Regions from separate parts of the Kitasatospora sp. NPDC091335 genome, predicted to be linked through region 2. Evidence: predicted binding sites of a transcription regulator. Region 2 holds the regulator's gene; the other holds the start of a gene.

Region 1 (14,890 bases), on a different contig from region 2:
GCCAGCAGTCTCGCCCGGCGGTCGATGCCGGCCCTCGGGGCGGGGGCCGGCCGCTCGGCCGGGCGCTGTGCCGGGGGTTCGGGCTCCCGCGCGGGGTCGCCTGAGGCGGCCCCGTCCCGTTCGGGAGGACCGTCGTCGTTCTGCTCGTCGTCACGCGGTTCGTCGCCCAGGGCCCGGGCTGCCCGCCGCTCCAGCCCCGAACGCCCGGCCAGCAGGCGGATGGCGGTGCTGAAGCGTTCCGTCGGGCGCGCCTCGTTGAGTTCGTCCTGCCTGCGGAGCCACATCGGCACCAGATAGGCGGCCCAGGCCCCTACGATGACGGCGTAGATAAGGCCGCTACTGCTCACGATTCACACCGTACGGGCGCACGGGAAGGCCTGGCAGCAATTTGGTGCGGCGTGTCGTGTGATCAAGCTGATTCTCCGACTATTTTGCCGCTATTTGTGGGGGTCCGGTGCCCTGCCGATGCCATATCGATATTTCTTTCGAACATATATTCAATTACGTGGCTCGCACCCGGAACTGAGCGCCCGCCAGCGCTCCAGCATCCCCTCCGGGACCTCCTCGTCGGTCAACGCGTAGACGAGGTGGTCGCGCCAGTCGCCGTCGATGTGCAGATAGCGCGGACGGATTCCCTCCGAACGGAAGCCGAGCTTTTCCACCACCCGCCGGCTCGGGCGGTTCTCCGGACGGATGCAGACCTCGATCCGGTGCAGTCCGAGCGTACGGAAGCAGTGGTTCACCGAGAGCGCCACGGCGGTCGGGATGATGCCCCGGCCGGCCACCCCCTCGTCCACCCAGTACCCGATGTTCGCCGAGCACATCGATCCCCAGGTGATCCCGCCGACGGTCAGCTGGCCGACCAGCTGCCCCTTGTGGAGCACGACGAAGGGCAGCATCCGGCCCGCCGAGGCCTCGCCGCGCAGGAAGCGGACCATCTGCCGGTACGTCGGCCTCGGGCCCGCCGCCCGGCCGGCCGGGCCGGGCGGCACGGTGGCCTCCCAGCGGCGCAGCCAGTCCCGGTTGCGGCGGCTCACCTCCTGCCACTCGCGCTGGTCGCGGGCCCTGATGGGGCGCAGCACGACCTCCCCCTCGCGGAGTTCTACCGGCCAGCCGGCGTTCAGTGCGCGCTCCCGGTTGCTGGGTCGTCGGGCCGGGGGTGGTCCCCGCCGCCGAGCTGGTCGACGGCGTGGGCGAGCAGCGGCTCCAGGACGGCCAGGCCGTCCTTGACGCCGCCGGTCGAGCCCGGCAGGTTGACGATCAGGGTACGTCCGGCGAGCCCGGCGAGCCCGCGGGAGAGCGCCGAGGTCGGCACCTTCTCGCGACCGTACGCACGGATGGCCTCGGCGATCCCGGGGACCTCGCGGTCGATCACCCGGGCGGTCATCTCGGGGGTGAGGTCCATCGGCGAGATGCCGGTACCGCCGGTGGTCAGCACCACGTCGTAGCCGGCCGCGACGGCCTCGCGCAGCACGGCCTCCACCGGCTCGCCGTCCGGGACGACCCGGGGGCCGTCGGCGGTGAAGCCCATCGCGGTCAGGCCGGCCACCAGCAGCGGGCCGCCCCTGTCCTGGTAGACCCCGGCCGAGGCCCGGTTGGAGACGGTGACGGCGAGCGCTCTCATGCGCCCACCTCGGGGGCGAACCAGTCGCCGCTCTTGCCGCCGGTCTTGCTCAGCACCCGGACGGACTCGATCGTGGCACCCTTGTCCACCGCCTTGACCATGTCGACCACGGTCAGCGCGGCCACCGCGACGGCGGTCAGCGCCTCCATCTCGACGCCGGTGCGGTCGGCGGTCTTCACGGTGGCGGTGATCTCGACCGCGTCGTCCGCGACCGCGAGGTCGACCTTGACCCCGGAGACGGCGATCGGGTGGCAGAGCGGGATCAGGTCCGGGGTCTTCTTGGCGCCCATGATCCCGGCGATCCGGGCCACCGCGAGGGCGTCGCCCTTGGGCACGCCCTCGCCGCGCAGCAGCTCGACCACCTGCGGGGAGACCCGCACCCGGCCGGCCGCCACGGCGGTGCGCGCGGTGGTGGCCTTCTCGGAGACGTCGACCATGCGGGCCGCGCCCTGGTCGTCGACGTGGGTGAGGCGGTCGCCGGGGGGAGGTGTCGTCACGGGTAACTCCAGAGGCGCGCAGGTCGAATACCGCGCTACCGTACCGTTCCCCGGTCCTGAGACCCGATCAGGAGTCCAGCAACACCACGTCGACCTCGCTGCCCGCGGGCAGCGCGGTGACGTCCTCGGGGACGGTGATCAGGCAGTCCGCCCGGGCCAGCGCGCCGACCAGGTGCGATCCGGCGCCGCCCACGGGCTCGACCGTGCCGTCCGCCGCCGAGTACCGGCCGCGCAGGAACTGCCGGCGCCCCGCCGGGGAGCGCAGTGCCGCCGGGCAGAGCGCGCGGACCACCGGGCGGTGCACCTCGGCGGCGCCGAGCATGGTGCGGATGACCGGGCGGACGAAGAGCTCGAAGGAGATGTAGGCGCTCACCGGGTTGCCGGGCAGGGCGAGCAGCGGCACCCCGGCCGCGCCGCCGATCCGGCCGAAGCCCTGCGGCTTGCCGGGCTGCATCCGCAGCCTGCGGAAGTCCACGCCCCCGTAGGACTCGAAGACCTCCTTGACCACGTCGTACGCGCCGACGCTGACCCCGCCGCTGGTGACGATCAGGTCGGCCCGGCCGAGCTGGTCCTCCAGGACGGCGCGCAGCCGGTCGGCCTCGTCCGGGACGGCGCCGACCCGGTAGGCGATGGCGCCGGCCTCCTGGGCGGCCGCGGTGAGGGTGAAGCTGTTGGAGTCGGTGATCCGTCCCGGGCCGACCGGCTCGCCGGGCTGGACCAGCTCGCTGCCGGTGGAGAGCACCACGACCCGGGGGCGCGGGCGGACCTTCACGGTGGCCCGGCCGATCGCGGCGAGCAGGCCGAGCTGGGCGGGGCCGAGCCGGGTGCCGGCGTCCAGCACCCGGTCGCCGGCCGTGACGTCGCTGCCGCGGCGGCGGATGTGCGCGCCCTCGGCGACCGGGCGCAGGACCCGGACCTCCTCGTCGGGGACCGGTGCGGTCATCGCGGCGGCGGCGACCCCGGTGCCGGTGCCGCCGTCGGTCCACTCGACCGGGGCGACGGCTCTGGCGCCGGGCGGCAGCGGGGCGCCGGTCATGATCCGGGCGGCCTGGCCGGGACCGACCCTGGGCAGCTCCTCGGCGCCGGCGGCGATGTCGCCGACCACCGAGAGCACCGACGGGTAGGTGTCGGTGGCGCCCTCGGTGTCCGCGGTGCGGACCGCGTAGCCGTCCATCGAGCTGTTGTCGAAGGGCGGCAGGTCGCCGTCGGCGACCACGTCCTCGTCGAGCCGGCAGCCCTGGGCGTCGAGCAGTTGGAGCTCGATCGCGGGCAGCGGGCCGACCGAGGCCAGCACGTCGGCGAGGTGCTCGTCCACCGTCCAGAGGCGAGCCGCCGGGGCCGGGTCCGCTCCGGCGTCGCAGCAGGCGCTGGGCGTGGTGCTGTGCTCGGTGGACCCGGTCATCGGCGGCTCGCTCTCTGTCGTGGTCGGTGCTGCGTCAGTCCTGCATCTCGGTACCGACGTACTCCCGCAGCCAGGTGCGGAACTCCGGGCCCAGGTCGTCGCGTTCGGCGGCGAGGCGGACGATGGCGCGCAGGTAGTCGGCGCGGTCGCCGGTGTCGTAGCGGCGGCCCTTGAAGAGCACGCCGTGCACCTGGCCGCCGTCCGCCGGCTCGCGGGTGGCCAGCTCGCGCAGGGCGTCGGTGAGCTGGATCTCGCCGCCGCGGCCGGGCGGGGTCTCCCGCAGCACGTCGAAGACCAGCGGGTCGAGGACGTAGCGGCCGATCACCGCGTAGTTCGACGGGGCCTCGCCGGGCTCGGGCTTCTCGACCAGGTCGGTCACCTGGAAGACGTCCTCGCCGAAGCCGTTCGCCTTGACGGCGGCGCAGCCGTAGAGGTGGATCTGGGCGGGGTCGACCTCCATCAGGGCGACGACCGAGCCGCCGAGCTCCTGCTGCACCTCGATCATCCGGGCGAGCAGCGGGTCACGCGGGTCGATCAGGTCGTCGCCGAGCAGGACGGCGAAGGGCTGGCCGGCGACGTGCTGCTCGGCGACCGAGACGGCGTGGCCCAGGCCCTTCGGGTCGCCCTGGCGGACGTAGTGCATGTTGGCGAGCTCGACGGACTCGCGGACCCTGGCCAGGCGCTGCTCGTCGCCCTTGCGGACCAGCAGCTCCTCCAGCTCGTAGGCGCGGTCGAAGTGGTCCTCCAGGGCGCGCTTGTTGCGGCCGGTGACCATCAGTATGTCGGACAGGCCCGCGGCGGAGGCCTCCTCGACGACGTACTGGATCGCCGGCTTGTCAACGACCGGGAGCATCTCCTTCGGGGTGGCCTTGGTCGCCGGGAGGAAGCGGGTGCCCAGTCCGGCCGCGGGTACCACGGCCTTGGTAACCGGAACTCGGGAGTTCGTCGTCGTCATGCGTACACCTTACTCAGGCACGTTTTCGCCCGGCCGGGCGCAGTCGGACGGACGGACCGCTAGGAGAGCACGTCGCGGGGCCCGGCCACGGTGGCGGGCGATGCGCCCGGACGGTCGGGTTCGGTGTCCGGCCCGTGATCGGGGGTGCGGTCGGCCGGTTCGGGGCGGTCGGCGCGACGCGGCTCGGCGTCCGTGGCGGGTGCCGAGAGCCGCCAGCAGTCGCCGCCGGCGTCCCGGGCGGCGGCCAGCGCCCGGTCGGCGGCGCGCAGCAGGACGGCCGCGTGGGTGCCGTCCTCGGGCAGGACGGCGATGCCCGCGGCGGCGGTCAGGCCGTTGCCGTCGGCGGGGCGGGACTCGCGCGGACCGGAGGACCAGTCCAGCAGCAGGTGCCGGCGGACCGACCAGACCAGCCGTTCGGCGACCTGCGCGGCGCCCTCGGCGCCGGTGTCCGGCAGCACCACCAGGAACTCCTCGCCGCCGTACCGGCCGAGGGTGTCGGCCCGGCGGATCTCCATCGCGAGCCGCTGGGCGAGGTCGCGCAGCACCGCGCCCGACCTGGCCCTGCCGTGCTCGGCGACGACCGCGTCGAAGCCGGTGATGGCCAGCATCAGCACGGCGAGCGGGCGCGGCCCCTCGGCCTGCTCGGTGTGCTCGGCGCGGCGGGCCCGTTCGATCTCCCGGTCGAGGGTGAGCTGGAGGTGGCGGTAGTTCCACACGCCGGTGAGCGGGTCGCAGGAGGCGGTGCGCTCCAGTTCGGCGCAGCGGTCCTCCAGCTCGGCGATCCGGCCGCGCAGCCGCTCCGCCCCGGCGGCGGCCCCGGCCCGCTCCCGCCGGCCGCGCACTCCGAGGACGGCGGCACCGGCCAGTGCGGGGGCGCTCAGCCCGGCCAGGGCCTGGACCAGCAGCGGGGTGGTCAATGGGGGCGCCCTTTCGCGTGTCAGGCTCTGCGCGTCGACGGTGCGGAGACCAGGAGGATCGGATGCACAACGAGAAGAGCGGCCTGAGGACACGGCTGTTGACGCGACGGCGCGAGCTGGCCGCCGGGGAGCGCGCCGCGGCGGCCGACGCGCTGGCCGGGCACGCCGGGGAGCTGGCCGGTCCCGGTGCCACGGTGGCCGCGTACGTCTCGGTGGGCTCCGAGCCGGGGACGCGGCCGCTGCTGGACGCCCTGCGGGAGCGCGGGGTGCGGGTGCTGCTGCCGGTGCTGCTGCCGGACAACGACCTGGACTGGGCCGAGTACGCGGGGCCGGAAGCACTGGCCCCGGCCGGGCGCGGGCTGCTGGAGCCGGTCGGCCCGCGGCTCGGGCCGCAGGCGGTGACGGAGGCCGCGGTGGTGCTGCTGCCCGGCCTGGCGGTGGACCGCGCGGGGCTCCGGCTGGGCCGGGGCGGCGGCAGCTACGACCGGGTGCTGGCCCGGCTGGCGCGGGCGGGCGTGCGGCCGGTGCTGGCGGTGCTGCTGTACGAGCACGAGCTGCTGGAGCGGGTGCCGGCCGAGCCGCACGACCGGCCGGTGGACCTGGTGGTGCTGCCCTCCGGGGTCCGCGCGCTCGGCTGAGGGGTGGGAACGGCGGCGGCCCCGCTCCCTCGGGGGAACGGGGCCGCCGTACGGGCCGGACGGGCGTCAGCCGGTGGTGAGCACCAGCTTGTGCTTGGTGGCCTTCTCGACCGCGTCCGGCGTGTAGGCCCAGGTCAGCAGCTTGCCCTTGAGCCAGAGGTCGGTCTGGTCGTTGTAGTTGTCGTGGAAGGCGTGGCCGGAGGCGCCGCCGACGTTGACCCAGCGCGAGGAGTCGAGGTCGTTCAGGTCGACCACCATGCGCATCGACGGGATCCAGTCCACCTCGTACCCGGCCGCCGCGTTCCAGCCGGCCGCGTCGACCGCCGCCGAGCCGCCGGAGAGCCGGTACGGGCCGCGGTTGAGCAGCTTGTGGACCGCGCCGGAGGCGATCGAGGAGTCGTCGGTGCCGAGGGTCTGCTCGCGCAGCTCCAGCTTGTGCAGGCGGCCCCAGCTCCAGGTGGAGACGTCCTTGCTGAGCAGCGAGGTCAGCTCCTGGCGGGCGTTCTTCATCGCCTCCTGGAGCAGGTTGTCCAGGCCCTTCTGCTCCTTGTGCTGGTCGTCGATGTACGTCCACCACGAGCTGTCGGGCTTCTCCAGCTGCTGGCGCACCACCTCGGTCCAGCGGTCGCCGCCGTCCGGCTGGGCCTTGCCCGGGTCCCGGGTGCCGCACTCGGTGACGATCTTGGTGGCACTGTCCGGCTTGGTCGGGTCGTCCTGCTGGCGGACCAGCAGGCAGTTGTCCTTGGCCCGCAGGTCGGCCGGGAACTTCTGGCCGAAGGCCAGGATCAGCAGCTGGCGCCAGACGCCGTTGTAGTAGGCGGCGGCGGCCGAGTCGGCGTCCTGGTGGAAGTTCCAGTCCTTCAGCAGGTCCTGGGCCTCGCGCACGTACGGGTCGCTGACCGGCTGCTTGAGCAGCAGCGGGACCAGCGTCTTGGCCATCACGCTGGTGTTGTCCAGCTGGAGGGTCTGCATGTCGTCCGGCGAGATCTTGCCGTTGTTCTTGAGCAGGCCCTCGATCTGGTCGGTGATCTCCTTGGCGCGGGTGCCGTACTCCCAGTCCTTGGTCAGGTTGTACTTGTAGCTCGGGTCCACCACGGCCTGGTTGGCCGTGACGATGTAGCCGGCCGAGGGGTTGAGGCTCCAGGGCAGCGCGGAGAAGGGGATCGGGTCCTTCCACTGGTAGGCCGGGTCCCAGCCCAGCGCCGGGTAGGTGCCGTCGCCCTTGCCGCGGACCGGGATGTTGCCCGGGGCCTGGTAGCCGATGTTCTTGGCGTCGGCGTAGATCAGGTTCTGCGCGGGGACGGTGAAGTCCTTGGCCGCGGCGCGGAACTCCTCCCAGTTCTTCGCCTTGTCCAGCTCGAAGACGGCGTCCATGGTCTTGCCCGGGCTGAGCGCCGTCCACTGGAGGGCGACGCCGTAGCCGCTGGTGCCGCGGTCGGGGGCGGAGGTGCCGTTGGGGGCGTACTTGCCGACGTTCTGCTGCTCGCTGCGCTGGTCGGAGATCAGCGGGGCGCCGGTCTGGGTGGTGCGGACGGTGATGGTGCGGTCCTCGCCGCCGGCCACCTTGATGGTCTCCTTGCGGAGGTCGAACTTCACGTCCTTGCCGTCGTACTGGTAGGTCTCCGGTCCGGTGACCTTCTCCAGCACGAGGTCGGTGACGTCCGCGCCGAGGTTGGTGAAGCCCCAGGCGATGTCCTTGTTGTGGCCGATGACCACGCCGGGCATGCCCGCGAAGGTGAAGCCGGAGACGTCGAACTGGCAGGCCGGGGAGCTGGTCCGGCAGTGCAGGCCCATCTGGTACCAGACCGAGGGCAGGCCCGGGCCCAGGTGCGGGTCGTTGGCCAGCAGCGGCTTGCCGGTGGTGGTGTGCGTGCCGGCGACCACCCAGGAGTTGGAACCGATGCCCTGGCCGGGGCGGCCCAGCAGCTGCGGCATCGCGTCGATCCGGTCGGTCAGGCCCTGCAGCAGCGCCTTGGTGGTGGCCGCGCCCTGGGCGGTGGCGGCGACGGCGGCCGCGCCGGACTGCGGGGAGCCGTCGGCGGGGCGGTAGTTGTCGCCGGCCACGGTGCCGGTCTTCACGATGGTGCCGTTGCGGGCGTACGGGTAGTCCGGGTACAGCTCGGCGATCTTGTCCGGGCCGAAGTCCTGGGCCAGCAGCGAGCGGTCGATCTCCTCCTGGAGGTTCCCGGAGAGGTTCCAGGCCATCGCCTTGAGCCAGGCCACCGAGTCGACCGGGGTCCACTGCTCGGGCTGGTAGCCGCCGTTGACGACGCCGAGCAGCGAGTACTCCAGCGAGGCCTTCGAACCGCCGGGGTGCTCGGCGAGCCAGGCGTTCACGCCGTCCGAGTAGGCCTGGAGGTACTTCTTGGTCTCCGGCGACAGCTTGGTGTCGAACTCCTTCTGCGCCACCTGCCGCCAGCCCATGGTGCGGATGAAGGCGTCGGTGTCGACCTGGCCGTCGCCGAACATCTCGGAGAGCCGGCCGGCGGTGACGTGCCGGCGGACGTCCATCTCCCAGAAACGGTCCTGCGCCTGGACGTAGCCCTGGGCGCGGAACAGATCATCGGCGGTGTCGGCGTACAGCTGCGGGATGCCGTTGGCGTCCCGCTTGACGTCGACGGGCGCGCTCAGGCCCGCCACCTTGACGCTGCCGTCGACCTCGGGGAAGGAGGCACGGACCGCGGAGACCCCGCGGTAGCCGCCGTAGCCGGCGCCGGCCACCAGCAGCACGACCAGCACGATCACGATCAGACGGGCGCGCCGGAACTTCTTCGAGCGGGGCATCTGGGTCCTTGCGGTCCTGACTTCGGGGCGGGCGGGGCGTGTCCGGGGCCTGCGGCCGGGACAGGGCACCACATTAGGCCGAGTCGGCCGAGCACCGTGAACGGGGGACCAAGCTAAAGATATGGCAAAATGTTAGACTGCGTAACGATCCGCAAGAGGAGCATTGACGACTTCTTAACGGGTCACCCCCACAGCACCACCAGACACCCCGTCCGCCCTTGCCTGCCCGAGGTGCCCCTGCGTGAACATCTCCCATCTGAACCAGCTCCTGCTTGAGTCCTCCGTGATCCTGCTGTTCGCGGTGGGCGCCGTACGCCTCTCCACCCGATCAGGGCTGCCCAGCCTGCTGATCTATCTGGGGATCGGTGTGGCACTGGGCCAGAACGGGATCGGTGTCACCTTCAACAACGCCGAGCTCACCCAGGTGCTCGGCTACGCGGCGCTCGTCGTGATCCTGGCCGAGGGCGGCCTCAAGACCAGCTGGCGCGAGATCAAGCCGGTGATGCCGTCGGCGACCGTGCTCGCCACCGTCGGCGTCGGCGTCAGCGTGTTCGCCACCGCGGCCGGCGCGCACTGGCTGGTCGGCCTGGACTGGCGGACCTCGCTGCTGCTCGGCGCCATCGTCTCCTCGACCGACGCGGCCGCCGTCTTCTCGGTGCTGCGGATGGTCCCGCTGCCGCACCGGCTCACCGGCCTGCTGGAGGCCGAGTCCGGCTTCAACGACGCGCCCGTGGTCATCCTGGTCGTCGCCTTCGCCACCACCGGGGAGCTGGACTCCTGGTACGTCCTGCTCGGCACCATCGCCGCCGAGCTGGCGATCGGCGCGGTGATAGGCCTGGCCGTCGGCAAGATAGGCGCCTACGGGCTCAAGCACGTCGCGCTGCCCTCCTCGGGCCTCTACCCGATCGCCGTGATGGCGCTCACCGTGCTCGCGTACGCCGGCGGCGCGCTGCTGCACGGCTCCGGCTTCCTCGCCGTCTACATCAGCGCGGTGATTCTCGGGAACTCCAAGCTGCCGCACGGCCCGGCCGTCCGGGGCTTCGCCGACGGGCTGGCGTGGATCGGGCAGATCGGCATGTTCGTGCTGCTCGGACTGCTCGTCACGCCCGAGACCATGGGCGACGCCGTGGTGCCCGCGCTGGTGATCGGCGGGGTGCTGGTGTTCCTGGCCAGGCCGCTGTCGGTGATGGTCTCGCTGACGCCGTTCAAGGTGCCGGCCCGCGAACAGGCGCTGCTGAGCTGGGCCGGGCTGCGCGGGGCGGTGCCCATCGTGCTGGCCACCATCCCGGTGGTGTCGGGCGCGCACCGGGCCGAGGACGTCTTCAACATCGTCTTCATCCTGGTCGTCGTCTTCACCCTGCTCCAGGGGCCGACCCTGCCCTGGGTGGCCAAGCGGCTGCGGATCGACGAGGGCGACATGGGCCAGGACCTGGGCATCGAGTCCGCCCCGCTGGAGAAGCTGCACGGGCACCTGCTGTCGGTCGCGCTCTCCCCCGCCTCGAAGATGTCCGGGGTGGAGGTCAGCGAGCTGCGGCTGCCCAAGGGGGCGGCGGTCACCCTGGTCGTGCGGGAGGGGAACTCCTTCGTGCCGGACAAGGCGACGGTGCTGCGCGGCGGGGACGAGCTGCTGGTGGTCACCACGGACGAGGTCGGCGAGGCGGCGGAGCGGCGGCTGCGGGCCGTGGACAAGGGCGGCAAGCTCGCGGGGTGGCTGAACGGGCGGTGAAACCGGCACGGCCCGGCACAGCCCTGCCGGGCGGTGCCGGGCCAGGTTGCGCCTGGCGCCGTCTACGCGCGTAACTGTATGCTGGTTCGAACACGCCGTATGACTACCGCTAGACCACACCCAGCATCTGCCTGACGCAGAGTTGGCGCGACCGCTCGGCGGCCGCGGTCCGGCCCCCGGCCACCACGCCGGGCCGACCCGGCATCTACCCCGGTCGACGCGCGAGAGGACGACTCTCGGCGCCGTCGGGGCCACACCATGCCCTGCCGCGCTACCAGGCAGCAGGAAGGACCGACCGTGACGGCGCGCCGAACGGTCGACACCGCCGCGGATCCCGCGGCCACCACCGCAGCTCCCGCCCCCGCCCGTGTCGGGTACGGCGAGCTGCTGCGCACCCCCGGGGCCTGGACGTTCCTGTCCCCCGCCCTCGTCGCGCGACTGCCTTACGCGATGCTCAGCATGGGCATCCTGCTGCTCGTCACCCAGACCCACGGTTCGTACGGCACCGCCGGTACGGTCACCGCGGTCGCCGCCGTCGCCCAGGCCCTGGTCGGGCCGCAGACCGGGCGGCTGGCCGACCGGTACGGCCAGGCCTCGGTGCTCGTCCCGACCGTCCTGGTGCACGCGGTCTCGGTCGGCGCGCTGATCGCGCTCGCGCTCGGCCACGCGCCGGCCTGGAGCCTGTTCCTGGCCGCCGTCCCGGCCGGTGCGAGCGTGCCGCAGATCGGCGCGATGGTCCGGGCCCGCTGGGTCGCCGGGTTCGCCGCGGACGGCGCCTCCGACGCCTCGGCGGCCCGGGTGAGCACCGCCTTCGCCTTCGAGTCCGTGACGGACGAGTTCACCTTCGTGATCGGCCCGATCCTGGCCTCCGGCATCGCCGCCGTCGCCAACCCGGCCACCGCCCTGGTCACCGAGGCCTCGCTGACCCTGGTGGGCGGCCTGGCCTTCGCCGCCCAGCGGCGCACCGCCCCGGCCCGGATCGTGCCGCGGCCCGGCGTCAGGCGCGCCTCGGCGCTCGCCTCCCCCGGCGTCCGGCTGCTGGCCGGGGCCTTCCTCGGCGTCGGCGCGGTGTTCGGCGGCATGCAGGTCTCGGTGAACGCCTTCGCCGACTCGGTCGGCCGGCACGACGCTGGCGGCACGGTGTACGGGATCTTCGCCGGCGGCTCGATGCTGGCCGGCGTGCTGTACGGCGTGATCGCCTGGCGGCGGCCGGTGCAGCAACGGATGCTGATCAGCTACGCGCTGCTGGTGCTGGGCTGCTCGGCGCTGTGGGCGATGCCCGACCTGGTCTCGCTGACCGTCGCCGGGCTGGTCTGCGGGCTGGCCATCGCACCGACCCTGATCAGCGGCTACACCCTGGTCGAGACGCTGGTCGCGGACGGGGCCAAGACCGAGGCCTTCACCTGGCTGACCGGCGCCATCGGGCTGGGGCTCGCGGTCGGCTCGATGGCTGCGGGGCAGCTGATCGACGGGCACGGGCCCTCGACCGGGTTCCTGGTGCCGGTGACCGGGGCCGGGCTGGGGCTGATCGCGCTGGCCTCGCTACGGCACCTGCTGGTGGCGCCGGGGACCGGGGCCTCCGGGACCGGGGCCTCCGGGACCGGGGCCTCCGGGACCGGAGCCTCCGGGACCGGCACCGCTGCCGGTACTGCCGTCGGCGCCGCTGCCGACCGGGTCGCCGCCACGGCGGAGCACGGCGGTGCCGCACGGCTGGTGGGCGCGGCCGAGCGCTGAGCCGGCGGCGGTCCCGTGGCCGGTCCCGGCCCATCTCACACCGGAGTCGCTGGACTGATCCCGCGGAATGCCGCATCATTGACCATCGTTAGCACTCATCAGGCGAGAGTGCCAGGAGGAAGACAAGTGCCCACGTACCAGTACCAGTGCACCGAGTGCGGCAACGGCCTGGAGGCGGTGCAGAAGTTCACCGACGAGGCACTGACCACGTGCCCCGACTGCCAGGGACGGCTCCGCAAGGTCTTCTCGGCCGTGGGCGTCGTGTTCAAGGGTTCGGGTTTCTACCGGACCGACAGCCGCTCCTCCTCCAGCAGCACGGTGGGTGCCGGGTCGTCGTCGACCCCCTCGGCGTCGTCCACCCCGTCCACTCCCTCGTCGTCGTCGTCGGGCTCCGGCTCCTCGGCCTCGTCCAGCCCGGCTCCGGCCGCGGGCTGACACCGGCACCGGGCCTCCTCGGCCCGGACGCCCCGCAGCACCCCGGAAGGCCCGTCGACCCCGCTCCCACGCGGGGACGGCGGGCCTTTCCGCATGCCCGTGGGTGGCTCGTCAACTCGGACAGGCCCGACCCACTCGTGCGGGTGTACGAAGTTATCCACAGGGGCGGGGTTTTCCACAGGCCTGGGGAAAGAGCTCACGGAGTTCGCCGGGAACGCCCATCGTGTGGATCGTCCGGTCCGCGAGGGGCCGGTTCGCCGACACTCCGGAGGTGCGTCGATGACGACCGTGAGCTTCTCCCTCCCCCTGCCCGCGCCGACGGTGCCACCCCGGCAGGAGCTGCCGAGCTTCCCGCCGATCCGGCGCGGGTGCGGCGGGTGGCACCGCTGGCGCAGCGCGGCGCGCCGACGGGCCGGGGTGCCCGTGCTGGTGCTGCTCGCGGTGGCGGCGGCGCTGGCGCTGGGGCCGGCGCGGGCCGGGCTGCCGCCGCCGGGCGGCGCGCTGGGCCGGACGGGTTGTCAGTCCGGCCCTGCGGAAGATCACCCGTGACCAGGAATCGACTTCGTCGTTCGAGGCGGCATGAAGGGCTTCAAGGAATTCCTGCTGCGTGGAAACGTCGTCGAACTCGCCGTGGCCGTGGTCATCGGCGCGGCCTTCACCACCATCGTCAACGCCTTCGTCAAGGGCGTGATCAATCCGATCGTCGGCGTGTTCGGGTCCAAGGACCTCGCGTCCTACAGTTCCTGCCTCAAGGGGCCCTGCGAGGTGAGCACGACCGGTGAGGTCACGTCCGGAATCCTCATCCTGTGGGGCTCGGTGCTCAGCGCCGCGCTCCAGTTCCTGATCGTCGCGGCCGTCGTCTACTTCGTCCTGATCGTGCCCATGAACAGGCTGGCGGCCCACCGCAAGTCCGATGCCGAGAAGGCGTTGGAGGCCGAGGCCAAGGAGGTCCAACTGCTGACCGAGATCCGCGACGCGCTGGCGTCACCGCTGCGCTGACCGGCAGGCTCCGCTCGCCCCCGTCACCGGTTCCCCCGGCACCGATCCCCCTGTCCCCGATCCCTCACCCGCCGTGGTGCGGCGGGCGCTGGCTCAGGTACCAGTCCAGCCCCCGCCCACCGCTCTCCCCGGCCCCGGGGCGGTCGCCCCAGCCGGCGTCGGTGTCGTCCGCGGACTGCTGGTCCAACGGGTCCCGGAAGACCAGCCGGGCCTTGGCGGCGGCGGTCTCCCGCGGCTCCCGGCCGTGCTCCCGCACCTGGTCCTCGTCCCGGTCCTGGCCCTGGCCCTGGCCCCGGTGCTCTTCCTGCCCCTGCTCGCTCACGCTGTCCACTCCGTTTGTCCGTCCCTCCCCTCCAGCCTAAGAGCCCCGCGGCACGCCTCGGGCCCCGGTGCGGAACTCCGCGCCAGGGCCCGGTGAGGGCTCGGCCGTCAGGCCGGCAGGTCTGTCGGGCGGCCGACAGGTCCGTCAGGCGGCTTCGAAGCCCGCGTGGTCGGCGATCTTCTTCAGCTCGGCCAGGGCGTGCTTCTCGATCTGGCGGATCCGCTCACGGGTGAGGCCGTGCTGCTTGCCCACCTCGGTGAGGGTGCGCTCGCGGCCGTCCTCCATCCCGTAGCGGGAGCGGATGATCGAGGCCGTGCGGTCGTCCAGCCGGCCGATCAGGTCGTCCAGTTCCTCGCGGCGGAGCATGACCATCACGGCGTCCTCGGGGGACGTGGCCCCGGTGTCCTCGACGAGGTCGCCGAACTGGGTCTCGCCCTCGTCGTCCACCGACATGTTGAGGCTGACCGGGTCGCGCGCCCAGTCCAGCACGTCCTTGATCCGGGCCTCGGTGGTGTCCAGCTCGGCCGCGATCTCGGCCGGCTCGGCCTCGCGGCCCAGCTCCTTGGACTTCTCCCGCTGCACCCGCCGGATCCGCCCCAGCTCCTCCACCAGGTGAACGGGCAGCCGGATGGTGCGGGACTGGTCGGCGATGGACCGGGTGATCGCCTGCCGGATCCACCACGTCGCGTACGTGGAGAACTTGAAGCCCTTGGCGTAGTCGAACTTCTCGACCGCGCGCACCAGGCCCGCGTTGCCCTCCTGGATGAGGTCCAGCAGGGGGAGGCCGCTGCGCGGGTAGCGCCGGGCGACGGCGACCACGAGCCGGAGGTTGGAACGGATGAAGACGTCCTTGGCGC
Region 2 (14,890 bases):
GAAGACCACCCGGGTGCCGTCGCTGGTGGCGCCCCGGGCGTAGAAGCCGTCCGGGTCGGTGGTGTGGCGCCGCAGGTCGGTGCCGTCCGGGAGGCTGGACCACAGCTCGCCGACGCCCTCGTGGTCGGAGAGGAAGGCGATCCTCCCGCCGTGCCCGCCGTCGGGCCGAGCGGGCCCGGCCACCCACATCGGCGAGTCCAGCTGGCCGTCCAGCTCCTCGTGGACGCGGGCGAACTCCCGCCGGCCGAGCCACAGCCGGCCGGCCCGGCCGCCCCGGTAGCGCTTCCACCAGGCCGGGTCGCGGCCGTTGACGGTGCTCAGCAGCACCCCGTCCCCGCCCGGTTCGAAGGCGATCCCGCCGACCGGTCCGTACGGCAGCCGCTGCGGCTCGCCGCCGTCCAGCGGCACGGCGTGCGCCCAGGTGCGGCGCAGGCTGCCCTCGCCGGCGCTGGTGGCGGCGATCGGGCGGCCGTCGGCGGTCCAGCCGAGCACCCTGGTCTGGTGGCTGCCCCAGTGGGTGAGCCGGCGCGACGGGCCGCCGTCCACCGGCACCACGTGCACCTCGGGGGCGCCGTCCCGGGTGGAGGTGAAGGCGAGGTGCCGGCCGTCCGGGGAGAACCGCGGGTGGTGGACCGGCAGGTGGTCGGCCGTCAGCCGCCAGGCCCGGCCGCCGTCCAGCGGGGCGAGCCAGAGGTCGTCCTCGGCGACGAAGGCGACCAGGTCGCCGTGCAGGTGGGGATGGCGCAGGTAGGCGCCCGCCGAGGTGGTCGGAGAGGTGTTGAGGGAGTCCGTCACCCGGCCAGCCTAGGCAGGTGCGGGTACGCCCCGGGCCGGTTTTCCGAGACTCCGGACCGCACCCGCGGGCACCGTTGCGGCGGCCGCGGCCGGGGTGCACGAGTGGCGGGACCGGAGTGCGCGACCGGCACGAGGGGGCTACGACCAGCGGCCGGTGCGCCCGAGCAGCAGCGCGCCGGCGGCCACCCCCGCGGTGGAGGTCCGCAGCACCGAGGGGCCCAGCCGGTACGGCTTGGCGCCGGCCTCGGCGAAGGCGGCCAGCTCCTCCGGGGAGACCCCGCCCTCGGGGCCGACCACCAGGACGATGTCCCCGGTCTCCGGCAGCGCGGCGTGCGCCAGCGGCTCGGCGCCCTCCTCGTGCAGCACGGCGGCGAACGCGGCCCGCGCCAGGAGCGGCGCCAGCTGCCTGGTGGTCATCGGCTCGCGCACCTCGGGGAAGCGCAGCCGGCGGGACTGCTTGCCGGCCTCCCTGGCGGTGGAGCGCCACTTGGCGAGCGCCTTGGCGCCGCGCTCGCCCTTCCACTGGGTGATGCAGCGCGAGGCGGCCCACGGGACCACCACGTCCACGCCGGCCTCGGTCATGGTCTCCACGGCCAGCTCGCCGCGGTCGCCCTTGGGCAGGGCCTGGACGACGACGATCCGCGGCGCGGGCTCCGGCTCGCGGCGCACGGCGGCGACCGCCACGTCGATCGCGTCCTTGCCGAGCACCTCGGCGACCGTGCCCTCCACGCCGAGTCCCAGCCCGTCGGCCAGGGTCACCGCCTCGCCCGGCTCCAGCCGCTTCACCGCGGCCGCGTGCCGCCCCTCCGCGCCGTCCAGGCGCACCACGGCCCCGGGCACGGCGGCGGCGATCCGCTCGGTCTCGACGACGAAGACGGGCGCGGTCATGACGGGGACCTTCCAGGAGGGGGCTGCGGCCGGAGGGGCCTGCGGCGGAGAGGGGGAGGGGGTTGCGGCGGAGGGGGCGGACACGGAAGGGGTGCCGGGGGCAGGCCCCCCGGCACCCCTCCGCGGACGACGGCTACCGGCCGTTGAAGGCGTCCTTCAGCCGGGAGAAGAGGCCCTGCTGGCCCGGCGCGAACTGGCCGGACGGCCGCTCCTCGCCGCGCAGCACCGCGAGGCGGCGCAGCAGGTCCTCCTGCTCGGCGTCGAGCTTGCTGGGCGTCTTCACCTCGACGTGCACTATCAGGTCGCCCCGGCCGCCGCCGCGCAGGTGGGTGATGCCCCTGCCGTGCAGCGGGATCGACTGGCCGGACTGGGTGCCGGGCCTGATGTCGACCTCCTCCAGTCCGTCCAGGGTCTGCAGCGGCACCTGGGTGCCGAGCGAGGCCGCCGTCATCGGGATGGTGACGGTGCAGTGCAGGTCGTCCCCGCGCCGCTGGAAGATGTTGTGGCTGGTCTCGGCGATCTCGACGTACAGGTCGCCGGCCGGGCCGCCGCCGGGGCCGACCTCGCCCTCGCCGGCCAGCTGGATCCTGGTGCCGTTGTCGACACCGGCCGGGATCTTGACGGTCAGGGTGCGGCGGGCGCGCACCCGGCCGTCGCCGGCGCACTCCGGGCAGGGGGTCGGCACGACGGTGCCGAAGCCCTGGCACTGCGGGCAGGGGCGGGAGGTCATGACCTGGCCCAGGAAGGACCGGGTGACCTGGGAGACCTCGCCCTTGCCCCGGCACATGTCACAGGTCTGCGCCGAGGTGCCGGGGGCCGCGCCCTCGCCACTGCAGGTGGTGCAGGTGACGGCGGTGTCGACCTGGAGTTCCTTGGTGGTGCCGAAGGCGGCCTCCTCCAGGGTGATCTCCAGCCGGATCATGGCGTCCTGGCCCCGGCGGGTGCGCGAGCGCGGGCCGCGCTGGCCCGCCGCGGCGCCGAAGAAGGCGTCCATGATGTCGGAGAAGCCGAATCCCGCCGCGCCGGCGCCGAAGCCGCCCGCGCCACCGCCGCCCGGGGACAGCGGGTCCCCGCCGAGGTCGTAGACCTGACGCTTCTGCGGGTCGGAGAGCACCTCGTAAGCGGCGTTGATCTCCTTGAACCGCTCCTGCGTCTTCGGGTCCGGGTTGACGTCCGGGTGCAGTTCGCGTGCCAGGCGCCGGAACGCCTTCTTGATCTCGTCCTGCCCCGCATCCCGTCGGACGCCGAGTACCGCGTAGTAGTCCGTGGCCACCAAATGCTCCGCTTGTTCCGCCTGTAGTAGTGCTGCGACTGGTCGCCATCGCCGGATTTCCGGCGATGGCCTCTGCTAGGACTCGGCCAGGATCTGGCCCACGTACCGCGCCACCGCTCGCACCGCCCCCATTGTGCCCGGATAGTCCATCCGGGTCGGACCGATCACACCCAGTTTGGCCACGCTCTCGTCGCCCGAACCGTAGCCGACCGAAACCACCGAGGTGGAATTCAGCCCCTCGTAGGCGTTCTCCCGCCCGATCCGGACCGTCATCGCGGCGTCCCCGGTCTCACCCAGGAGGCGGAGCAGGATGACCTGCTCCTCCAGTGCCTCCAGCACCGGCTGGATGGTGAGCGGGAAGTCGTGCCCGAAGCGGGTCAGGTTGGCCGTGCCGGCCAGCATGATCCGCTCCTCGTTATGTTCGGCGAGCGTCTCGAACAGGGTCGCCAGGACGGTGCTGACGGTCGGCCGGTCGGCCTGGTCGAACAGCGCCGGCAGTTCCTCCAGCATCCCGGGGACCTCCGGGAGCCGCCGGCCGGCGGCTCTCGCGTTGATCCGGGTCCGCAGGTCCGACAGCACCGTCTCGCCGACCGAGCCGGGGCAGTCGACCATCCGCTGCTCGACCCGGCCGGTGTTGGTGATCAGCACCAGCATCACCTTGGCCGGGGCCAGCGCCACCAGCTCGATGTGCCGGACGGTGGAGCGGGTCAGCGAGGGGTACTGCACCACCGCGACCTGCCGGGTGAGCTGCGCGAGCAGCCGCACCGTGCGGGCGACCACGTCGTCCAGGTCGACGGCGCCGTCCAGGAAGTGCCGGATGGCCCGGCGCTCGGGGGCGCTCATGGGTTTGATCTCGGCGAGCTTGTCGACGAAGAGGCGGTACCCCTTGTCGGTGGGGATGCGGCCGGCGCTGGTGTGCGGCTGGTGGATGTAACCCTCCTCCTCCAGCGCCGCCATGTCGTTGCGGACGGTCGCCGGCGAGACCCCGAGGTTGTGCCGTTCCACCAGGGCCTTGGAGCCGACCGGCTCCTCGGTGCCCACGTAGTCCTGCACGATCGCGCGGAGCACGGCGAGCTTGCGTTCGTCCAGCTGGCGGACCTCACCGGCCATGGGGCGCGCACCTCCGTCTTCGCACGTTGTCCGTCTGTGTCCCTTGCCGCCGCGGGCCGCTTCCCGAGACCCCGGCCTGGCACTCTGAACACGCGAGTGCCAGAACCGTACCTGCCAGTGTAAGGCCCGGGCCCTACGGCAGGAACGGTCCGGCCGGGGTGATCCTCCCCGCAGTTCCAGCCACGGCCCGCGGGGCCCCCGCGGTTCGATCCTCCCGGCGCCGGGGTGGTGCCCGGAGGCCGTCCGGGTGGCAGCATCGAAAGCGACGGCGAACGGAGGAGCAAGCGATGTCGAGCTCGGGCCAGCACACCCGATTCGCGCCCGACCGCGGCCTGACCGGCCGCATGGTCGCGACGATGTTCGTGATCGGGCTGCTGTACGTCGGTTTCACCGGCCTGCTGATCGCGCTGCTGCGCGGCGCGTGGCCACTGATCGTCCTGATCTCCGGCGGGCTGTTCGTGGCCCAGTTCTGGTTCAGCGACAAGATCACCGAACGGGCGATGGGAGCCCGCCAGGTGTCCCCCGAACAGTTCCCCCAGCTGCACGGCACGGTCGACCGGCTGTGCGCGCTGGCCGACATGCCCAAACCCCGGGTCGCGGTCGCCGACAACGACATGCCGAACGCCTTCGCCACCGGCCGCAACCCGCAGAACGCCGTGGTCTGCGTGACCACCGGGCTGCTGCGCCGGCTGGAGCCGGAGGAACTGGAGGGCGTCCTCGCCCACGAGCTGTCGCACGTCGCCCACCGGGACGTCGCGGTGATGACGATCGCGGGCTTCCTCGGCGTGCTCGCCGGGGCGATGACCCGGATCGCCGTGTACGGCGGGTTCATGGGCGGCGGGCGCAACAACAACGACCAGAACGCGGCCGTCGTGGCGCTGGTCATCCCGCTGGTGTCGATGGTCGTCTACGCCGTCAGCTTCCTGCTCACCAGGCTGCTGTCCCGCTACCGCGAGCTGGCCGCCGACCGGGCCGCCGCCCAGCTCACCGGCCGGCCCAGCGCGCTGGCCTCGGCGCTCACCAAGGTCACCGGGCAGATCGCGGCCATCCCCAGCAAGGACCTGCGCCAGGCCCAGCCGTACAACGCCTTCTACTTCGCCCCCGCGCTGAGCGCCCGGGAGACCGCCTCGCAGTTGCTGTCCACCCATCCGAGCCTGGAGAAGCGGCTGGAGCAGCTGGCGCGGATCTCCGAGCAGCTCGGCCGCTGAAGCCCCGAACCCGAGAGGACCGCCGTGGGAATCCTGGACACCCTGTTCGGCCGCACCAAGCCCGTCAAACCCGACCTCGACCAGCTGTTCGGCGTGCCGTCCGCCGCGCTCACCCTGGAGGCCGGGGCCGGCTTCACCCCCACCGGGCTCGGCTCGGTCTGCTTCGCGGCCGTCGAGGGTGCGGCCTTCGTCCAGGTCGAGCAGCAGGTCAGGGCGCTGCTGGACGCCGACACCGAGCGCGGCGGCGTCCCCGTGGAGGCCTCCAAGGACGGCTACGGCTACTCCTGGCTGCTCGCCCGGCACCGGCCCGAGGAGCTGCCGGAGCTGGTGAACGACCTGCACGCGGTCAACAGCGAGCTGGAGGCGAACGGCTTCGGGCCGCAGCTGCTCTGCTCGCTGGTGGCCTTCAGGAATCCGGAGGGACAGTCACTGGCCCTGGTCTACCTCTACAAGCGGGGGACGTTCTACCCCTTCGCCCCGATGCCCGGCGGCGGGGAGCGGCGCAACAGCCCGCTGGAGTTGCAGGTCAACGCGATGCTGGGGAACGACCTGCGGCTGGAGAAGGACCTGAGCCGCTGGTTCCCGGTCTGGGGCGCGCCGGGCCTCTGACGCACCGTCCGCCCTCCCTATGATCACCCGTATGCGCAGCCGCCAGTACGGACCCGACCTGACCCCGCCGTGGAAGAACCAGGCCCCCGCCCCCGAGGTGCCCGCCGAGCGGGACCTGGTGGTGGAGGAGGCGGCCACCGGCTTCTGCGGGGCGGTGGTGCGCTGCGAGAAGACCGCCGAGGGGTTCACCGTCACCCTGGAGGACCGGTTCGGCAAGCACCGGGTGTTCCCGCTGGTGCCGCGCGGCTTCCTGCTGGAGGGCAGGGCCGTCACCCTGGTCCGCCCCACCGGCCCCGCGGCCCCCCGCACGCCGTCCCGCACCGCCTCCGGCTCGGTCGCCGTCCCCGGCGCCCGCGCCCGGGTCGCCCGCGAGTCGCGGATCTACGTCGAGGGCCGGCACGACGCCGAGCTGGTCGAGCGGGTCTGGGGCGACGACCTGCGGATCGAGGGCGTGGTCGTCGAGTACCTGCGGGGCATCGACGACCTGCCCGCGATCGTCGCCGACTTCGCCCCCGGCCCCGGCCGCCGCCTCGGCGTCCTGGTCGACCACCTGCTCCCCGGCACCAAGGAGCACCGCATCGCCGCCCGGGTCACCGGCGACTCGGTGCTGGTCGTCGGCCACCCCTACATCGACATCTGGCAGGCCGTGAAGCCCGCGAGCGTCGGCATCCCCGCCTGGCCCGCCGTCCCGCGGGGGGAGGACTGGAAGGAGGGCACCTGCCGCCGCCTCGGCTGGCCGGTGGACACCCCGGCGGCGTGGAAGCACATCCTGTCGAAGGTCGACAGCTACAAGGACCTGGAGCCCGAACTGCTGGGCCGGGTCGAGGAGCTGATCGACTTCACGGCCCTGCCGGAATGAGGCCGGTCAGACGTACTTCTGAAAGTCCGTGGTGTCCAGATCGACATCAAGCAGGTCGACGGGGACGGGCTCGCCGAACTTGCTGGTCCGCTCGGACATGTACCTCGGGAGGCCGGAGCCGGGATCCTGACCCAACTCGGTCAGCAGCACGCACACCCCCTTGATCGGGTCGACGATCAGGTACGCGGGGACAGTGCCCTCGGCATAGAGCTCCCGCTTGGTCCGGTAATCGCGGTCGACACTGGTCTTCGAGACCACCTCGACCACCAGGGAGACGGCAGGCGACGGGAGCAGTCGCCCATGCTCCTCGACCGCCCCGCGTTCGAAGACGACGAGGTCGGGCTGAGGTTCGCTGGCCTGGCCGGGGATCCCCAGATCCTGCGTGGTGAGGGGGCGCCACCGACCGTACGGAAGCTGGTGCTGAATCGCCAGGACGATGAGGTTGTGGACCATGTCAGGGCCCGCCATCATCACGATTTCCCCCCTGATGAGTTCGGCCTTGACGCCTTCCGGCACTTCCAGGTTCTCGAAGATCCCGGTCATCCGATCATCGATGGCGGTCATCGCACGCTCCCTCCGACGGCTGACACCCACGTTAACGAAAGTCAGTCCACCAGGTCACGCACAATCGCGTCCGCGAGGAGCCTGCCCCGGAGGGTGAGGACGGCGCGGCCCCGCTCGTACGGGCCCGGGTCGAGGAGGCCGTCGGCGAGGTGCCGGGCGGCGGCCTCCCGGCCGGTGCCGGTGAGCAGGTCCAGGGTGACGCCCTCCACCAGGCGCAGCTCCAGGAGGATGCGCTCGACACGGCGGTCCTCGTCCGCCAGCACCTCGCGGGCCAGGGCCGGGGTGCGGCCCTCGGTGAGGGCCCGGGCGTAGGCGGCGGGGTGCTTGGCGTTCCACCAGCGGACGCCGCCGACGTGACTGTGGGCGCCGGGGCCGGCGCCCCACCAGTCGGCGCCGGTCCAGTAGAGCTCGTTGTGGTGGCAGCGGCCCTCGGGGGTGGTGGCCCAGTTGGAGACCTCGTACCAGGAGTAGCCGGCGGCGCCGAGCGCCTCCTCGGCGATCAGGTAGCGGTCGGCGTGCACGTCGTCGTCGATCATCGGCAGTTCGCCGCGCTTGACCCTGGCGGCGAGCCGGGTGCCCTCCTCTACGATCAGGGAGTACGCGGAGACGTGGTCGGGCCCGGCGCCGATGGCGGCGTCCAGGGAGGCCCGCCAGTCGTCGTCGGACTCGCCCGGGGTGCCGTAGATCAGGTCGAGGTTGACGTGCTCGAAGCCGGCCGCGCGGGCCTCGGCCACGCAGGCCTCGGGGCGGCCCGGGGTGTGGTGGCGGTCGAGCAGCTTCAGGACGTGCGGGCGGGCGCTCTGCATGCCGAAGGAGAGCCGGTTGTAGCCGCCCTCGCGCAGTTCGGCCAGGTACCCCGGGTCGACCGACTCCGGGTTGGCCTCGGTGGTGACCTCGGCCCCCTCGGCGAGCCCGAACTCCTCGCGGATCGCGGCGAGCATCTTCACCAGGTCGCGGGCGGGCAGCAGGGTCGGGGTGCCGCCGCCGAGGAACACGGTCCGCACCGGCGGCGCCGCGTCCCCCAGCACCTTCCGGGCCAGCCGGACCTCGGCGACCACGTTGTCCGCGTACGTCTCCTGCGAGGCGACGGCCCCGGACGAGCGCAGCTCGGTGGCGGTGTAGGTGTTGAAGTCGCAGTAGCCGCAGCGGCTTGCGCAGTACGGCACGTGCAGGTAGAAGCCGAACGGCCGGGAGCCCAGCCCGTCGAGGGCGGGTGCGGGCAGGGAACCGTCGGACGGCACCGGTTCACCGTCGGGAAGTGCGGAGGGCATGAGCCCATTGTCCCGTACGGCCCGCGAAGCGTTCACGGGCCGTACGGGAGCAGGACGGGAGCGGGGGCGGGGCAGGACGGGAACGGGCCCGGCTCAGGCCTCGTTGGCGCCCGCGTACATCGCGGTCACCGCGTCCGCGTAGGTCCGCTCGACCACCGGGCGCTTGATCTTCAGGCTCGGGGTGAGCTCGCCGTGCTCGATGTCGAGGTCGCGCGGCAGCAGGTGGAACTTCTTGATCGTCTGCCAGCGCTGGAGGTCGGCGTTGACCCGCTTCACGAAGCCCTCGATCAGCTCGTGCACGGCCGGCTCGACGGCCAGCTCCCCGTAGGAGCGGCCGGCCAGGCCGTGCTCGGCGGCCCACGGCAGCAGCACCGCCTCGTCCAGGCCGATCAGCGCGGTGCAGTAGTTGCGGCCGTTGCCGATCACCAGGATGTTGCTGACGAACGGGCAGACCGCCTTGAACTTGCCCTCCACCTCGCTGGGCGCCACGTACTTGCCCCCGGAGGTCTTGAACAGGTCCTTCTTGCGGTCGGTGATCCGCAGGAAGCCGTCCGGGGTGAGTTCGCCGATGTCCTCGGTGTGGAACCAGCCGTCCGGCTCCAGCACCTCGGCGGTCTTCTCCGGCAGGTTGTGGTAGCCGCGCATGACGCCCGGGCCGCGCAGCAGGATCTCGCCGTCCTCGGCGATCCGCACCTCGGTGCCGGGCAACGGGCGGCCCACCGTGCCGATCCGCACGTCCTCGGCGCGGTTGACGCAGGAGCCGGCGCTGGTCTCGCTCAGCCCGTAGCCCTCCAGGACCGGCACCCCGGCGCCCAGGAAGAAGTAGCCGATCTCCGGGGCGAGCGCCGCACTGCCGGAGACCGCGCCGCGCATCCGGCCGCCGAAGGCCGCCCGGATCTTCGCGAACACCAGCTTGTCGGCCAGCGCGTGCTGCGCCCGCAGGCCCAGCGGGGCGGTGCCGGTGCCGGTGGCGATCCGGCTCTCCTGGACCGCCCTGGCGTACTCGCGGGCGACCTTGGCCGCCCACAGGAAGATCTTGTACTTGGCGCCGCCCTCGGCCCTGGCCCTGCCCGCGATGCCGTTGTAGACCTTCTCGAAGATGCGCGGTGCCGAGGCCATGATGGTCGGCCGGATCACCGGCAGGTTGTGGATGATCCGGTCCACCCGGCCGTCCAGCGCCATCACGTGCCCGGTGGCGATCTGCCCGGAGATCAGCGTCTTGCCGAAGACGTGCGACAGCGGCAGCCACATGAACTGCACGTCGTCCGGGCCCAGCAGCCCGCTCGCCTCCTGCGCCCGGCCCTCGTACGCCCAGCAGTCGTGCACCAGGCGCACGCCCTTGGGGCGGCCGGTGGTGCCGGAGGTGTAGATGAGGGTCGCCAGCTGCTCCTTGCCGAGCCCGTCGACGGCCTTCTCCACCGCGTCCGGGTGCTCCGCCAGGTACCGGGCGCCGCGCTCCTCCAGCCCGGCGAGGGTGAGCAGCTCCAGCCCGCCGGTCTCGGGCGCCTCGGCGGGCTCGTCGAAGAGGATCACGGTGCGCAGCCCGGGCAGTTGGCCGAGCTGCCCGACGGCCTTGGCCAGCTGGGCCGCGTTCTCCGCGAACAGCGCCCTGGAGCCGGAGTCGGAGAGGATGAACGCGGTCTCGTCCGCGTTGGTGCTCGGGTAGACGGTGGTGATCGCGGCGCCCGCGCACATGGCGCCGAGGTCGGCGAGGACCCACTCGACCCGGGTCGAGGAGGCCAGGGCCACCCGGTCCTCCGGGCGGATGCCGAGCGCCATCAGGCCGGCGGCCACCGCCTTGACCCTGGTCGCGGTCTGCGCCCAGGTGAGCGAGCGCCACTGCTCGGCGCCGGGTGCGCCGTCCGCGGCCTGCTCGTCCACGGGCGCGGGGTAGCGGTAGGCCTCGGCGCTCGGGGTCAGGGCGACCCGCTCCAGGAACAGGTGGGCGACGGAGGCGGGACGGCCGGCGACGAGGTCGGGCCTGCCGGAGTCGATCAGGGACTGCGCGGAACTCAACGAGGACCTCCGGGGACGGGTGGCCGTCTGAGGGATTGTCGCGGCGTCCGTGGGGGCGGTCGCCGGGCCCCCGGTTCACCTGAACGGTACCGGTCAGTAACAAAGGGGCAACCAGCAGCCTAGGCGGAAACCGGTCATTCCGTAAGGGGGCAGCACCCGACGGCACCCCGCCACGACACCGGTGCCGCGCCCCGCCACCGCCCGCACCCCGCGCGGGAACGCCGTCCCGCGCCGGCCCGTCCCGCCGGTTCGGCAAAAGCCCGGCAAACCCCGGGTTCCCACCCGCCGAATCGCCTGTACGACACTACAGAACACCCAGAATTGGGGTGCGAACCCGACCGGCGACGACAAGAGTGTGCCAGTGCTGATCAGACTCCTCAGGGCGTACCTGCGCCCGTACTCCCGACCGCTCACCCTGCTGGTACTGCTCCAGCTGGTGTCCACCCTCGCGGCGCTCTACCTGCCGACGCTCAACGCCGACATCATCGACGACGGCGTGGTCAAGGGCGACACCGGCTACATCCTGCGCGTCGGCGGGGTGATGATCGGAGTGACCCTCGTCCAGGCCCTCTGCGCCATCGGCGCCGTCCACATCGGCTCCCGCACCGCCATGGCCTTCGGCCGGGACCTCCGAGCCGCCGTCTTCGACCGGGTGCAGAGCTTCTCCGCCCGCGAACTCGGCCAGTTCGGCGCACCCTCCCTGATCACCCGCACCACCAACGACGTCCAGCAGGTCCAGATGCTCACCCTGATGAGCTTCACGCTCATGGTCGCCGCGCCGATCATGTGCGTCGGCGGCATCATCATGGCGCTCAACCAGGACGTCCCGCTGTCCGGCCTGCTGCTCGCCGTCGTCCCCGCCCTCGGCGTCGTCGTCGTGCTGCTCGTCCGCGCGCTGCGCCCCAAGTTCCGCAGCATGCAGGAGCGGATCGACACCGTGAACCGCATCCTGCGCGAGCAGATCACCGGCATCCGGGTCATCCGCGCCTTCGTCAAGGACGACCACGAGCAGAACCGCTTCGCCGACGCCAACGAGGACCTCACCGACGTCGCCCGCCAGGTCGGCCGGCTGCTGTCCGTCATGTTCCCCGCCGTCATGCTGGTCGTGAACGTCTCCAGCGTCGCCGTGCTCTGGTTCGGCGCCCACCGCATCGACAGCGGCGCCATGGAGATCGGCGCGCTCACCGCGTTCCTCTCCTACCTGATGCAGATCCTGATGAGCGTCATGATGGCCACCTTCATGTTCATGATGGTGCCGCGCGCCGAGGTCTGCGCCGAACGCGTCGAAGAGGTCCTCGCCACCCGCAGCAGCGTCGTCCCGCCCACCGCCCCGGTCACCGAGCTGCCGCGCCGCGGCAACCTGGAACTGCGCGACGTCGACTTCCGCTACCCCGGCGCCGAGGCCTCGGTGCTGCGCGGCATCGACCTCAGCGCCCGCCCCGGCGAGACCACCGCGATCATCGGCTCCACCGGCAGCGGCAAGTCCACCCTGCTCGGCCTCGTCCCCCGGCTCTTCGACGCCACCTCCGGACAGGTCCTGATCGACGGCGTGGACGTCCGCGAACTCGCCCCCGCCACGATCGCCGAGAACGTCTCCATCGTCCCGCAGAAGCCCTACCTCTTCTCCGGCACCATCGCCAGCAACCTCCGCTACGGCCGGCCCGACGCCACCGACGAGGAGCTCTGGCACGCCCTGGAGATCGCCCAGGCCAAGGAGTTCGTCGAGAAGCTGCCCGAAGGCCTGGACGCCCCCATCGCCCAGGGCGGCGGCAACGTCTCCGGCGGCCAGCGCCAACGCCTGGCCATCGCCAGGACCCTGGTCCGCCGGCCCTCCGTCTACCTCTTCGACGACTCCTTCTCCGCCCTCGACTACGCCACCGACGCCAAGCTGCGCAAGGCCCTGGCCCGCGAGACCTCCGACGCCACCGTCCTGATCGTCGCCCAACGGGTGTCCACCATCCGCGACGCCCACCGGATCGTCGTCCTCGACGAGGGCGCCGTCGTCGGCTCCGGGACCCACCACGAGCTGATGGCCGACAACCCGACGTACCGGGAGATCGTGCTCTCCCAGCTCACCGAGCAGGAGGCGGCGTGACCACCCCAGGAAAGCCCCCGGCGAAGCCGGACGCCCCGAAGACCGGCCCGGCCGGCGAGAAGACCGACCTGACGAAGGCCGGTGGGAAAGCCGGGGGGAAGCCCGGTGGGAAGGCCGACCTGCCCAGCGACTCGCAGGCCGCCGCCGCCCGCCGCGGCCCGGCCGGTCCCGGCCGCTTCGCGGGCGGCCAGGGCGCCGAGAAGTCCATGGACTTCAAGGGCTCGGGCAAGCGCGTCCTCGGCCTGTTGCGCCCCGAACGCACCACCCTGATCGGCGTCATGCTCCTCGGCGTGCTCAGCATCGGCTGCGCCGTCATCGGCCCCAAGATCCTCGGCGACGCCACCGACCTGATCTTCGCCGGCGTCGTCGGCGCCCGCTTCGAACCGGGCACCACCAAGGCCCAGGCCGTCGAAGGGCTGCGCGCCCACGGCGACAACGGCGTCGCCGACCTGCTCTCCTCCGTCGACTTCACCCCCGGCCAGGGCATGGACTTCGGCGCCATCGGCACCGTCCTGCTCTGGGTGCTCGGCATCTACCTGGTCTCCGCCGTCTTCGGCATCTTCCAGGGCCGGCTCGCCACCCGGGCCGTCCAGGCCGCCGGCTACCGGCTGCGCCAGGACGTCGAGGCCAAGCTCTCCCGGCTGCCGCTCAGCTACTTCGACAAGCAGCCGCGCGGCGAGGTGCTCAGCCGGGTCACCAACGACATCGACAACATCGGCCAGTCCATGCAGCAGACCATGGGACAGGTCGTCAACTCGCTGCTCACCGTGGTCGGCGTGCTCGCGATGATGTTCTGGATCTCCCCGCTGCTCGCGACGATCGCCCTGGTCTCGGTGCCGTTCTCGGTGGTCGTCGCCACCAAGGTCGGCAAGCGGGCCCAGCCGCAGTTCGTCCAGCAGTGGAAGTCCACCGGCCAGCTCAACGCCCACATCGAGGAGATGTACACCGGCCACACCCTGGTCAAGGTGTTCGGCCGGCAGCAGGAGGCCGCGGAGACCTTCCGCGAGCACAACGAGTCGCTCTACCAGGCCGGCTACAAGGCCCAGTTCATCTCCGGCATCATCCAGCCCGCGATGATGCTGATCGGCAACCTCCAGTACGTGCTGGTCGCCGTCGTCGGCGGCCTGCGGGTGGCCAGCGGCGCGCTGTCCATCGGCGACGTCCAGGCGTTCATCCAGTACTCGCGGCAGTTCAGCCAGCCGCTCACCCAGGTCGCCAGCATGGCCAACCTGGTGCAGTCCGGCGTCGCCTCCGCCGAGCGCGTCTTCGAGCTGCTGGACGCCCCCGAGCAGAGCCCCGAACCGGCCATGCCGGAACGGCCCGAGGTGGTGCGCGGCCGGGTCGCCTTCCAGGACGTGTCCTTCCGCTACGACCCCGAGAAGCCGCTCATCGAGGACCTCTCGCTCAAGGTCGAGCCCGGCCAGACCGTCGCCATCGTCGGCCCCACCGGCGCCGGCAAGACCACCCTGGTCAACCTGCTGATGCGGTTCTACGAGGTCAGCTCGGGGCGGATCACCCTCGACGGCACGGACATCTCCGCGATGTCCCGCGAGGACCTGCGCTCCGGCATCGGCATGGTGCTCCAGGACACCTGGCTGTTCGGCGGCAGCATCGCCGACAACATCGCCTACGGCGCCGAGTCCGCCACCCGCGAGCAGGTCGTCGAGGCCGCCAAGGCCGCCCACGTCGACCGCTTCGTGCGCACCCTGCCCAACGGCTACGACACCGTCATCGACGACGAGGGCGCCGGCGTCAGCGCCGGCGAGAAGCAGCTGATCACCATCGCCCGGGCGTTCCTCGCCCAGCCGTCCATCCTGGTCCTGGACGAGGCGACCAGCTCCGTCGACACCCGCACCGAGGTGCTGATCCAGCGGGCCATGGCCCGGCTGCGCACCGGCCGCACCAGCTTCGTGATCGCCCACCGGCTCTCCACCATCCGGGACGCCGACGTGATCCTGGTGATGGAGAACGGCTCGATCGTCGAACAGGGCTCGCACGACCGGCTGATCGCCGCCGACGGCGCCTACGCCCGGCTCTACCAGGCGCAGTTCGCCGAGGCCGCGGTCGAGGTGGACTGACGGACCACCATGCGGCGGGCCGGGGCGGGGACTTCCCGCCCCGGCCCTTCGCCTTTGCCTTCGCCTTCCGGAGGCCACGCGCTACCTTGGGCCGGTGATCGACGACCAGGCCCAAGGCCGCCCG

Evidence for each region. Region 2 encodes HrcA, which represses chaperone genes, less so after heat shock. Its sites were predicted from a motif close to TTNGCACTCNGNNNNNCNGAGTGCNAA; they were not measured.
Region 1: ACIQOW_RS34225 (FmdB family zinc ribbon protein) is a predicted target of HrcA. The motif match lies at 12,366-12,392, and genes of this name have one in related genera.

The regions. Positions count from the first base shown of each region.
Region 1 covers NZ_JBIVUM010000022.1:83,849-98,738, forward strand. The annotation lists gene ACIQOW_RS34170 (hypothetical protein) at 1-347, opposite strand, end outside; gene ACIQOW_RS34175 (GNAT family N-acetyltransferase) at 498-1,082, opposite strand; gene ACIQOW_RS34180 (molybdenum cofactor biosynthesis protein B) at 1,121-1,624, opposite strand; gene moaC (cyclic pyranopterin monophosphate synthase MoaC) at 1,621-2,061, opposite strand; gene glp (gephyrin-like molybdotransferase Glp) at 2,189-3,523, opposite strand; gene galU (UTP--glucose-1-phosphate uridylyltransferase GalU) at 3,558-4,478, opposite strand; gene ACIQOW_RS34200 (GGDEF domain-containing protein) at 4,538-5,395, opposite strand; gene ACIQOW_RS34205 (5-formyltetrahydrofolate cyclo-ligase) at 5,458-6,033, shown strand; gene ACIQOW_RS34210 (penicillin acylase family protein) at 6,100-8,817, opposite strand; gene ACIQOW_RS34215 (potassium/proton antiporter) at 9,059-10,543, shown strand; gene ACIQOW_RS34220 (MFS transporter) at 10,841-12,277, shown strand; gene ACIQOW_RS34225 (FmdB family zinc ribbon protein) at 12,404-12,712, shown strand; gene ACIQOW_RS34230 (hypothetical protein) at 12,992-13,261, shown strand; gene mscL (large conductance mechanosensitive channel protein MscL) at 13,292-13,711, shown strand; gene ACIQOW_RS34240 (hypothetical protein) at 13,776-14,033, opposite strand; gene ACIQOW_RS34245 (sigma-70 family RNA polymerase sigma factor) at 14,178-14,890, opposite strand, start outside.
Region 2 covers NZ_JBIVUM010000001.1:140,741-155,630, reverse strand. The annotation lists gene ACIQOW_RS00670 (PDZ domain-containing protein) at 1-795, opposite strand, end outside; gene ACIQOW_RS00665 (16S rRNA (uracil(1498)-N(3))-methyltransferase) at 934-1,683, opposite strand; gene dnaJ (molecular chaperone DnaJ) at 1,817-2,956, opposite strand; gene hrcA (heat-inducible transcriptional repressor HrcA) at 3,032-4,066, opposite strand; gene htpX (zinc metalloprotease HtpX) at 4,354-5,274, shown strand; gene ACIQOW_RS00645 (hypothetical protein) at 5,299-5,883, shown strand; gene ACIQOW_RS00640 (DUF3097 domain-containing protein) at 5,915-6,742, shown strand; gene ACIQOW_RS00635 (Uma2 family endonuclease) at 6,749-7,306, opposite strand; gene hemW (radical SAM family heme chaperone HemW) at 7,348-8,577, opposite strand; gene ACIQOW_RS00625 (AMP-dependent synthetase/ligase) at 8,671-10,593, opposite strand; gene ACIQOW_RS00620 (ABC transporter ATP-binding protein) at 10,955-12,688, shown strand; gene ACIQOW_RS00615 (ABC transporter ATP-binding protein) at 12,895-14,766, shown strand; gene ACIQOW_RS00610 (sigma-70 family RNA polymerase sigma factor) at 14,861-14,890, shown strand, end outside.